One region of the Streptomyces sp. NPDC051310 genome, then DNA from elsewhere that is predicted to be linked to it. Evidence: riboswitches for the same ligand, from Rfam matches in the RefSeq annotation. Region 1 holds a riboswitch; each other region holds the start of a gene.

Region 1 (3,266 bases):
CGCACCCCGTCGCTGACCCCGTGCAGAAAGGCCGCCATGTCGTCCCAGGAGTGGAAGTTCCCCCGAGGTCTCGTCGTCCGGCTCTTCGCCTATCTGGTGGCGGGCCACCTCTTCGCGGCGTTCCTGTACCTGCTCTTCGGGCTCGGGGCCGGCTGAGGGCCGGGCCCGGTCAGCCCTCGTCGAGGAGGCGCTCGCGCAGCTTCTCGCGGGTCGCCGCGGTCAGGCCGAGGCCCTCGGCGAGGTACCGGTCGGTCGTGCCCCAGGTCTCCTCGATCGTGGCGAACGCCGCCGACAGGTACGCGAGCCGGGCCTCGAACAGCGGGCTGAGCAGCTCCATCACCTCGGGCGACATACCGGCGGAGGACGTGTCGCTGCGGTGCACCTTGTAGCGCCGGTGCGGTTCGTTGGACTTGAGGTAGTCCTCCTCGATCGCCTCGCGCTCCACGCCGACCGCCAGCAGGGCCACCGCTATCGACAGCCCGGCCCGGTCCTTGCCGGCCGCGCAGTGCAGCAGCGCGGGCACGCTGTCCTCCGCGAGGGCGTGCAGCACCCGGCTGTGCTCGGCGGTGCGGTGCTTGATGATCGTGCGGTACGAGGCGGTCATGCGCGCCGCCGCCTTGCCGTCCGCGAGGATCTCGCGCAGCTGGTCGATGTCGCCGTCGCGGACCATGCGCCAGAACTCGGCGCCGTCGGCCGGGTCGGACAGCGGGATGTTCACGTTCCGCACACCGGGGAGCGCGACGTCGGCGCCTTCCAGCTTCTGGTCGGCGGTGTTGCGGAAATCGAAGATCGTGTGCAGCCCGAGCGAGCTCAGGAACGCCGCGTCCTCGCTCGTCGCGTGCGCCAGGTGCCCGCTGCGGTAGAGCCTGCCGTGCCGGACGCGGCGGCCGTCGACCGTCGGCAGCCCACCCACGTCGCGGAAGTTGCGCACTCCCGACAGTTCGGGCTCGGTCGACGGGACCTGCGGCAGCTGCTGCGTCACGGGGGCTCCTCCGCGTCTCACGCCGGCGCCGGCCGCCGACGATGTCGCGATCCGACGATACGACATAGGTATCCCCGGGCAATGATCCGTGGGCGGCGGACGCTGCGACCGCGGTGCGGGCACCCGCGCGCCGCCGCCGGGCGACCGGTACCGGGCCCGTCCGCTCCCCGGATCCGTCCGGCGGCCCCCGGCACGCGGGGTGACCGCACGCCATGAGGCGCGCGACGGGATGTATGCGTATGACCCGTTTGCTCCTGATCATGACGTACACGCTTTTTGGGTGACATGTTCCGTATCGGCCGCCCGCGGGGCGCCCCCGGGCAGTCCTCAGGTGTCTACCCTGTGCCGCCCTCGGGCCTCTGCCCCGTGCCGCTCCCGCCTCGCCCCGGTCCGGTGCCGGCTCCGTGTGGGTACGAATGCCGGTAAATCGGACAGCGTGTCGCTGTTCTGTCCGGATTCACCATGGTTTGCCTCTCGTGGCACATCCATGAAAGGCGGCTTGTGTCCGTATTGAGCTGTTCGGGATAACGTGCCCCGATAGCAAGGGAGATGGGCCGCGCCACGTGAGCAGCGTCATAAAGGTGACGGTCCGTGGCCGCGCGCCGTTCCCAAATTCCTTGCGGGAAGCGGAAATTCATGATCCGTAATCCACGGAACGTGACCGGCAATTCCGCCCGGCGCCAGGGAAATGAATGGCCCGCGGAAAACAGCGGCTTGTTCGGCCCGGCCCTGCTGTCCTACGGTCACGGCAATCCGGCCGGACCGCCGAATCCTGCCACCGGCCCGGAATTCGCACCCACCCACGCGTGGCAGGAGCGGGGGAACCAGGTAGTACGCCGATCCCGGATGGACGGGACCGGCTCGGGGTGAAGTCGCGTCGACCACGCGGCCGGGCATCTCCAGCCCGAACCCGACAGCTCACCTCGCAGGCGCCGGAGAGGAATTCGCCATGCCCGCGAAGGGTAAGCACCGCCGTCCCAAGTCCAGCCCGATCACGCGTGGTTTCGTCGCTGCCGGAACCGGTGGCGCCGCCATCGCCATCCCGCTGCTCGGCGCCACCGGTGCGCACGCCGCGGAGAGCAGCGCCGCGCCGGCAACCGCTCCGCAGCAGGTCGTCGCCGCCGCGCAGACCGCCAAGGCCGCGCCGCGCACGTACACCGTGGTCGCCGGCGACTACCTCGCCAAGATCGCCCACAACAAGAACGTCAAGGGCGGCTGGCACAAGCTCTACAAGGACAACCGCGAGGTCATCGGTGACGACCCGTCGCTGATCCTCCCGGGCATGAAGCTCACCCTCGGCGCCAAGGGCACGCCGGCGAAGGGCGCCCCGGCCAAGGCCGCCCCGGCGAAGCCGAAGGCCGACGCCGACCGCGGGGAGGCCCGCGCCTCCCGCTCCGTCGTCAAGGCCGAGGCCCCGGCCCCGGCCCCGGCGCCGGCCCCGGCCTCGGCGCCGGAGTCGGCCGCCCCGCAGACCACCGGCTCCGGGTTCACCGCGCCGGTCGACGCAGGCATCACCACTCCCTACCGCGCCTCCGGCTCCATGTGGTCCTCCGGCTACCACACCGGCGTCGACTTCGCGGCGTCCTCCGGCAGCACCGTCAAGGCCGTCGGTCCGGGCAGCGTCGTCTCGGCCGGCTGGAGCGGCGCCTACGGCAACGAGGTCGTCATCAAGCACGACGACGGCAGCTACTCGCAGTACGCCCACCTCTCCTCGCTCTCCGTCTCCGCCGGCCAGAGCGTGAGCGGCGGCCAGCAGATCGGCCTGTCCGGCTCCACGGGCAACTCCACCGGCCCGCACCTGCACTTCGAGATCCGGACCAGCCCCAGCTACGGCTCGGACATCGACCCGATCGCGTACCTGCGCCAGCACGGCGTCTCCATCTGACGCACCGCCGGATTCCTCCGGTCACGACCCCCGCCCGGCACCGCACCCGCGGTGCCGGGCGGCGGTGTATTCCGAGTTGGTCCAATCTTGACCGGTGGCGAATCTCACCCCGCGTCAACCCCTCCTTACGGTCGCGTAGCTCACACCCGGAAGGAAAGATGTGGTGCCGTGGCAGACGATTCGATTTTCAGAGACAGTGACGCATTCGGGTCGTACGTGGCGATCGGTGACAGCTTCACCGAGGGCGTCGGGGACCCCGGGCCCGACGGGAGGTACGTCGGCTGGGCCGACCGCCTCGCGGTGCTGCTCGCCGACCGGCTTCCGGATCCGGACGACTTCCGGTACGCGAACCTCGCCGTACGCGGCCGGCTCCTCGACCAGATCGTCGAGGAGCAGGTG
Region 2 (3,266 bases), on a different contig from region 1:
GTGCGCTGCCACGGGGGCGGTCCCTTCCCGTCGGTAGGTCGGCGGGGTGGCCGGCTGCCGCCCGGGAGTAGGGAGGCGGCGGTGGGGAGAGCCGGCCACCTGGGGGAGGACGCTAAACCCGGGCGTCACGGGGCTGGGGGAGAGTGACCGTTATTGGCCGCAGGTGAGAGTTCCGGGGCGGGATGCGAGGGCGGCGCTGCACCTGGAATCCCGCATTCCGTATCAGCCGTGACCGATGCGACGAATGAGCCCACCCTGACCGGAAGTGCGTGCTATGGCCCCGGTTAGGCTCCGGCCCATGGACGTACTCATCAATGTCTTCGTCGCGCTGCACATCATCGGCATCGCCTCCCTCCTGGGCGGCTTCCTCACCCAGATGAAGGGCATGGGCGCGGGCACGGCGCGCTTCACGCCCGCCATGCTGCACGGCGCGCTGACCATGCTGATCACCGGCGTGGCACTGGTGGGGCTGAACCAGGCGGACGACCAGACCGTGAACAACCTCAAGATCGGCGTGAAGCTGGCGATCCTGGTCGTCATCCTCGGCCTGGTCTACGTCAAGCGGGACGAGGAGCGGGTGGAGAAGGGCCTCTTCGGCGCCGTCGGCGGTCTGACCGTGGCCAACGTCTTCATCGCGACGCTCTGGACGTGATCCCCGCCGCCCCGGCCCGCCGGCCCCCTGCACGGGCCGCGGGCAGGGCGCCGGCCGGGGTGCCGGGCGGTGCTCCGGTCGTGGTGCCGGGCGGGGCCGTTCAGGCCGGGCGCACGCTGCCGTGGACCGGCAGGTAGTAGATCGACTCCTCGCGGACGTTCGCCCCGGGCCCGGGCGCGTGGACCATCATGCCGTCGCCAAGGTAGATGCCCACGTGGCTGATGTCGTCGTAGAAGAACACCAGGTCGCCGGGGCGCAGGTCCTCCATGGCGACGGGTGTGCCGGACTCGGCCTGCTCGCGGGTGGTGCGCGGGAGGTCGACGCCCGCCGCCTTCCACGCGGCCTGGGTCAGCCCGGAGCTGTCGTACGAGCTCGGGCCGGTGGCGCCCCGGACGTACGGCTTGCCGATCTGGGCGCGGGCGAAGGCCAGCACCTTGTCCGCCTTGGCGGCGTAGCCGCCGTCGGTCGTACCGCCGCCTGCCGGCCCCGGCTCCTCCCCCTGAGCCGGCCGCGGGTCCGGCTCCTCCTGCTCCCGGCACGCGCGGGCCGCCTCCGCCGCGGCGCGCGCCTCCTCCTCCGCCCGGGCCTTCTCCCCGGCCCGGCACCGGGCGTCCGCCGCGCGCTCCCGCTCCAAGCGCACCAGCCGTGCCTGCTCCCCGGTCGTCAGCTGCGCCAGCAGGGCGCGCGCCTCGGCCAGCTTCCGCTGCACGGTCTCCTTGCCGGCCTGGAGGGACGCCTGGGAGTCGGGCAGCGCCTCCGGGCTCCTGGTCACATCGGCCTGCTGCCCGGTCGCCGCGGTCCGGTGCTCCAACGGCTCGGCCGCCTCGGCCTGCTGCCCGGTCGCCGCGGTCCGCTGCGTCCTGGACCCGGTGAGCTGCTCGTGCTGCGGCCCGGTGGGGCGTCCCGCCGCCGGCGTGCGGTCGGCGAACGGCTGCGGCTCCTCCGCGAGGAGCAGGGCCGCGCTCGGGGTCGCCCCGCCCGAGCGGTGCCGTGCCGCCGCGTAGGCGCCCCGTACGCGGCGGGACTCGTTCAGGGCCTGCGTACGCTTCGCGGCCTCGTCGAGCATGCCGTCACCCGCGCGCCGCCGCTGCTCGCCGGCCTCCCTGGCCTTGGTGTACTGCTGCGTCGCGGTGCCGGCCTGCCGGTAGAGGTCGTCGACCTTCCGCTCCACCTCTTCGACCGACGGGCGTCCCGGCACGGCGCCGGCGGACTGCGCGGACAGCAGGGTGGTGACCGAGGCGATGGCGGCCGTCGTGACCCCGACGGCGGGGGAGCTGGTACCGAACGTGCGGGTGGTGCGGCTGCGCGGCTTGCGATGCGACGCCAAGGCCGGCATCTCCTTCCGTGGACCGCCTACCGGGTCAGCCGGCGGGTTCGGGCGAACGGAAGGTGCCCTACGGTCCGCGGTCACGGCCGATTCACCCCACGGTGCATGGTGGGTTCCCGGTTCCGAACTCCCATGGCGGGGAGGGCGGATGCGGCGTGGGCGGCCGATCGGCGTGGTTCGCCGATGAGGGGACGGTCCGCTTGGGCAGGCACGCTAGCCAACCTGTGGCGGTGCTGTGAAGGATGATGTTCGATATGTCGGATACATTTTCGTGACCTTCGATTACTGTGCGGTAGGGGTGACCGAACGTGAGGGAGGCGGTTCGGCCACGGCTGTCAGTGGGGCCGCCTAGACTCGATAGGCGATGAGCAGCCTCTTTGACGACAGCTTCCTGGCGGACCTCCGGAACCACACCTCGGAGGAGCCGCCGCCGCCCCCGGAGGACTCCGAGGACCACCGGCCGGCCCCGGAGGAGGTCCCGCACGACCTCTTCGGGGACCGCTTCGACGTGCCGGCGGCCCGTGACGCGTACCACCGCGACGGCGCCCCGCGCACCGTCGTCGACCCCGCCGCGCTGCTGGAGGGGCTGAACGACCAGCAGCGCGCGGCCGTCGTCCACACCGGCTCACCGCTGCTCATCGTCGCCGGTGCCGGGTCCGGCAAGACCAGGGTGCTGACCCACCGCATCGCCCACCTGCTGGCCACGCGGAACGTCCACCCGGGTCAGATACTGGCGATCACCTTCACCAACAAGGCCGCCGGCGAGATGAAGGAGCGCGTCGAGCAGCTCGTCGGACCGCGCGCCAACGCCATGTGGGTGATGACCTTCCACAGCGCGTGCGTCCGCATCCTGCGCCGCGAGTCCAAGAGGCTCGGCTTCACGTCGTCCTTCTCGATCTACGACGCCGCCGACTCCAAGCGGCTGATGGCGCTGGTCTGCCGCGACCTGGACCTGGACCCGAAGAAGTTCCCGCCGAAGTCGTTCAGCGCCAAGATCTCCAACCTGAAGAACGAGCTGATCGACGAGGAGACCTTCGCCGACCAGGCGGCCGACGGGTTCGAGAAGACCCTCGCCGAGGCGTACCGGATGTACCAGGCGCGGCTGCGCGAGGCCAACGCCCTGGACTTCGACGACATCATCATGACGACGGTCCACCTGCTCCAGGCGTTCCCGGACGTCGCCGAGCACTACCGCCGCCGCTTCCGGCACGTCCTCGTCGACGAGTACCAGGACACCAACCACGCGCAGTACACGCTCGTGCGCGAGCTGGTGGGCACCGGGTACGA
Region 3 (3,266 bases), on a different contig from region 1:
TTCCACGGCGAACAGCCCTACACCGTCGAGGAGATCAGGGCGGCTCTGCGGCTGGGCGACCCGGACACGCCGGTCCTGCTGCTGGACGCCCGGTCACGGGGCGACGTCCGGGACGCGCTGCTGTCGCTGCTCGACCTGCTCATCGCGAAGGCCTCGGCACCTGCCTGACCGGTGCGCCGCTGATCATGCGGTGCAGCAGGTCGGAGGCGGCACGGCCGAACGCCGGGTCGTTGATGTGCGTGTCGATCTCGACGACGTCGACGGCGCTGCCGCGCAGCCCGTCGCGCAGGGCCCCGAACAGCGCTTCGTCCGCGGCCGGGTCGTGGTACGGCCCGCCCGGCTCCCCCAGCGTGGACAGTCCGCGCAGGGGCAGGCACACGGCGGCCGGGCCGGTGGCGGTCCGCAGCTTCGCCGCCACGCGGCGGCCGAGTTCCGCGCACTCCCGCGGCGTCGTGCGCACCACCGTGATGGACGGGTTGTGCACGCGCATGTCCCGGTCGCGCATCCGCGCGGGAACGGTGTCGGCCGGGCCGAACTTCACCATGTCCAGCGCGCCCGGGGCGACCACCTGGGGGATGCCGCGGCGCCCGGCGGCCTGGAGCCGGTCCGGGCCCGCGGTGAGGATGCCGCCGCAGAGGTCGTCGGCGAGCTCGCTGAGCGTGAGGTCGAGGACGCCCGCGAAAAGTCCCTGCCCGGACAGCGTTTCGAGGGTGCGCCCGCCCGCGCCGCTGGCGTGGAACACGAGCACTTCGTAGCCGAGTCCGGTCAGCCGTTCGCGGGCGGCGTCGACGCCGGGGGTCGTCACGCCCGCCATGCTCGCGGCGACGAGGGGGCGGCCGCCGTTTGCACCGGGGCCGGTGGGCAGCGGGGCCCGGCCGGCCGCGGCGAAGCCCTTCGCCATACCCGCGACGGCGTCGGCGGCGTTGGCGAGGATCGGCGCGGAGACGCTGTTGACGCCCGCGATGTCGACCACGCTGTACATCATGGTGATATCCGCGGAGCCGACGTACGGCGAGACGTCGCCCGCGGCCATGGAGGACACCATCACCTTGGGCACGCCGAGCGGCAGCGCGCGCATGGCGCGGGTCGCGATGGACGTGCCGCCGCTGCCGCCGAGGGCGAGCACACCGTGCAGCCGGCCCTCCCCGTGGAGGCGCAGCACGGTCTCGGCGGCGCCCCGGGCCATCGCGGTGACGGCCGCGCCGCGGTCGCCCTGGGCCCGTAACCGCTCCAGGTCGGCGCCGGCCGCCCGCGCCACGTCGGCCCGGGGCACGTCGGCGGGTATGCGGGGGGATCCGGCCACGCCGGTGTCGACGACCACGACGTCCACGTCGTGGCGCAGCAACCGCTCGCGCAGCCATCCGTACTCCAGCCCTTTGGTGTCCAGGGTGCCCACCAGTACGACGATCGCCATGGAGGCAACTGTCCGGGACATGCGGCGGAGCGGCAAGGTGCGTGCGCGGGGAAGATCGCGGTGCGTTCCCCGCCCGGGTCCGCCGCGGCCGGGGCGGGCGGAGCTCCTCGCGGGTGACCGGCCGACCGCTTCCCGTCACCTCGCCGGATCGGGCACCTTTCGCCTGAATGTCCCGATTACGGATGAGTCAGCCATCTTGCTTGGTTTCCCCCGCATGCCAACATAATTGCCCCTTATACACCGGCCGTGATATGACTCACCTCCGAACCCGGCCTCCTGGAGTCCTCCCCCCTCCATTTCCGCTGTTCGGAAAGAAAGTTGAGTTTCCGGGAGGACGCGAACGATGGCGTTCCCGTAACCGGCCGTGCGTAATTCAGGACTTGTTCGGCCGCGTTGCTCTCGCTTACCGTCACGGTCAATCCGGTCGGACCGCCGAATCCTGCCGCCGCCCGGAATCCGCACCCATCCACTGACGTACGGCAGGAGCGGGGGACCCAGGTAAGCCGCCGGCCCGGAAATACGGGACGGCTCGGGGTGAAGTCGCGCGCTGCGCGGCCGGGCATCTCCAGCCCGAACCCGACAGCTCACCTCGCAGGCGACGGAGAGGAATGTCCCATGCCCGCAAAGGGTAAGCACCGCCGCCCCGGCAACCATCCGATCACCCGGCGTCTCGTCGCCGCGGGCACGGGCGGCGCCGCCCTCGCCCTGCCGCTGTTCGGCGCCACCGCGGCCGAGGCCGCGCCGAACACGGCTCCCTCCGCCGTCGTGGAAAAGGCCGTGACCTCGCCCGTCACCTATTCCGTGATCGCCGGTGACACGCTTTCCAAGATCGCCCGGACACACGAGGTGACCGGGGGCTGGAAAAAGCTGTACGAGGACAACCGCAAGGCCGTCGGTGACAATCCGTCCCTCATTCACCCGGGCCTCAAGCTGACGATCGGCGCCAAGCCGAAGCCGAAGAACGAGGCGAAGGCCGCAGTGAAGACCGCGGTGAAGACCACGGCGAAGGCGAAGGCTGTTTCCACCGCCCCGGCGGAGCGGGCCGACCGCTCCACGCGCACCAGCCTCGCCCCGAAGCCCGTGGCGTACGCGGACAATCTCGACGGCTGGATCAAGGAAGCCCTGGCCATCATGGCCGAGCGCGGAATTCCCGGCACGTACGAGGGAATTCACCGCAACATCATGCGTGAGTCCTCGGGCAACCCGCTGGCCATCAACAACTGGGACTCCAACGCCGCGGCCGGAACTCCGTCCAAGGGCCTCCTCCAGGTCATCGACCCCACGTTCCGCGCCTACCACGTGCCCGGGACGTCCACCGACCCGTACGACCCGGTCGCCAACATCACCGCCGCCTGCAACTACGCCGCCGCCAGGTACGGCTCCATCGACAACGTGAACGGCCCCTACTGACGGGCGCCGTCACTCCCGTCGGGGGCCGGTCCGGGGAACTCACCCCGGACCGGCCCCTTTTGGCGCGTGCGGCGGCCACGCCGACCGGTCCGCGTGCCGCCGTGGACGGCGACGGCCATGAGCGGTGCTGCTCCGGCTCCGTGCAGGCTCCGGCGGGGCGCCCTCCCGCGTCCCGGGGTCAGCCGGCCACGAGTTCGGGGTGGTGACGGCGCGCCACCTCGGGGTGGGCCCGCACCCAGCCCTTGAGTTCGTTGCGGCCGTACTCGGCGTGCAGCGGGTTGTCGAGGTCCTGCGCGACGCCCGGCGCGTGCTCCAGGTAGGCGCCGGGCACGGTCCTGATCACCGCGTCGAGCCGCGGGTTGTAGAAGAACGGCACCGAGAACCGCTCCACCGCACCGGGTGGGCTGACGACCCGGTGGTCCGTCGCGGACAGGTAGCCCTC

The links. Region 1 has a riboswitch for cyclic di-AMP ahead of ACIA79_RS14780 (peptidoglycan DD-metalloendopeptidase family protein). Riboswitches for the same ligand answer to the same signal wherever they lie in the genome.
Region 2: another riboswitch for cyclic di-AMP. It lies ahead of ACIA79_RS29335 (NlpC/P60 family protein); the one in region 1 lies ahead of ACIA79_RS14780 (peptidoglycan DD-metalloendopeptidase family protein).
Region 3: another riboswitch for cyclic di-AMP. It lies ahead of ACIA79_RS22590 (transglycosylase SLT domain-containing protein); the one in region 1 lies ahead of ACIA79_RS14780 (peptidoglycan DD-metalloendopeptidase family protein).

Annotation. Positions count from the first base shown of each region.
Region 1 is NZ_JBITEO010000008.1:256,962-260,227, forward strand. Features, by position in the region: gene ACIA79_RS14765 (helix-turn-helix domain-containing protein) at 1-16, shown strand, start outside; gene ACIA79_RS14770 (DUF6126 family protein) at 37-156, shown strand; gene ACIA79_RS14775 (tyrosine-protein phosphatase) at 170-982, opposite strand; cyclic di-AMP (ydaO/yuaA leader) riboswitch at 1,770-1,927, shown strand; gene ACIA79_RS14780 (peptidoglycan DD-metalloendopeptidase family protein) at 1,932-2,867, shown strand; gene ACIA79_RS14785 (SGNH/GDSL hydrolase family protein) at 3,036-3,266, shown strand, end outside.
Region 2 is NZ_JBITEO010000027.1:16,585-19,850, forward strand. Features, by position in the region: gene ACIA79_RS29325 (NlpC/P60 family protein) at 1-12, opposite strand, end outside; gene ACIA79_RS29330 (hypothetical protein) at 299-652, shown strand; gene ACIA79_RS29335 (NlpC/P60 family protein) at 753-1,988, opposite strand; cyclic di-AMP (ydaO/yuaA leader) riboswitch at 1,987-2,136, opposite strand; gene pcrA (DNA helicase PcrA) at 2,344-3,266, shown strand, end outside.
Region 3 is NZ_JBITEO010000016.1:7,229-10,494, forward strand. Features, by position in the region: gene ACIA79_RS22580 (GTP-binding protein) at 1-168, shown strand, start outside; gene ACIA79_RS22585 (Tm-1-like ATP-binding domain-containing protein) at 140-1,414, opposite strand; cyclic di-AMP (ydaO/yuaA leader) riboswitch at 1,864-2,027, shown strand; gene ACIA79_RS22590 (transglycosylase SLT domain-containing protein) at 2,030-2,824, shown strand; gene ACIA79_RS22595 (isopenicillin N synthase family dioxygenase) at 3,003-3,266, opposite strand, start outside.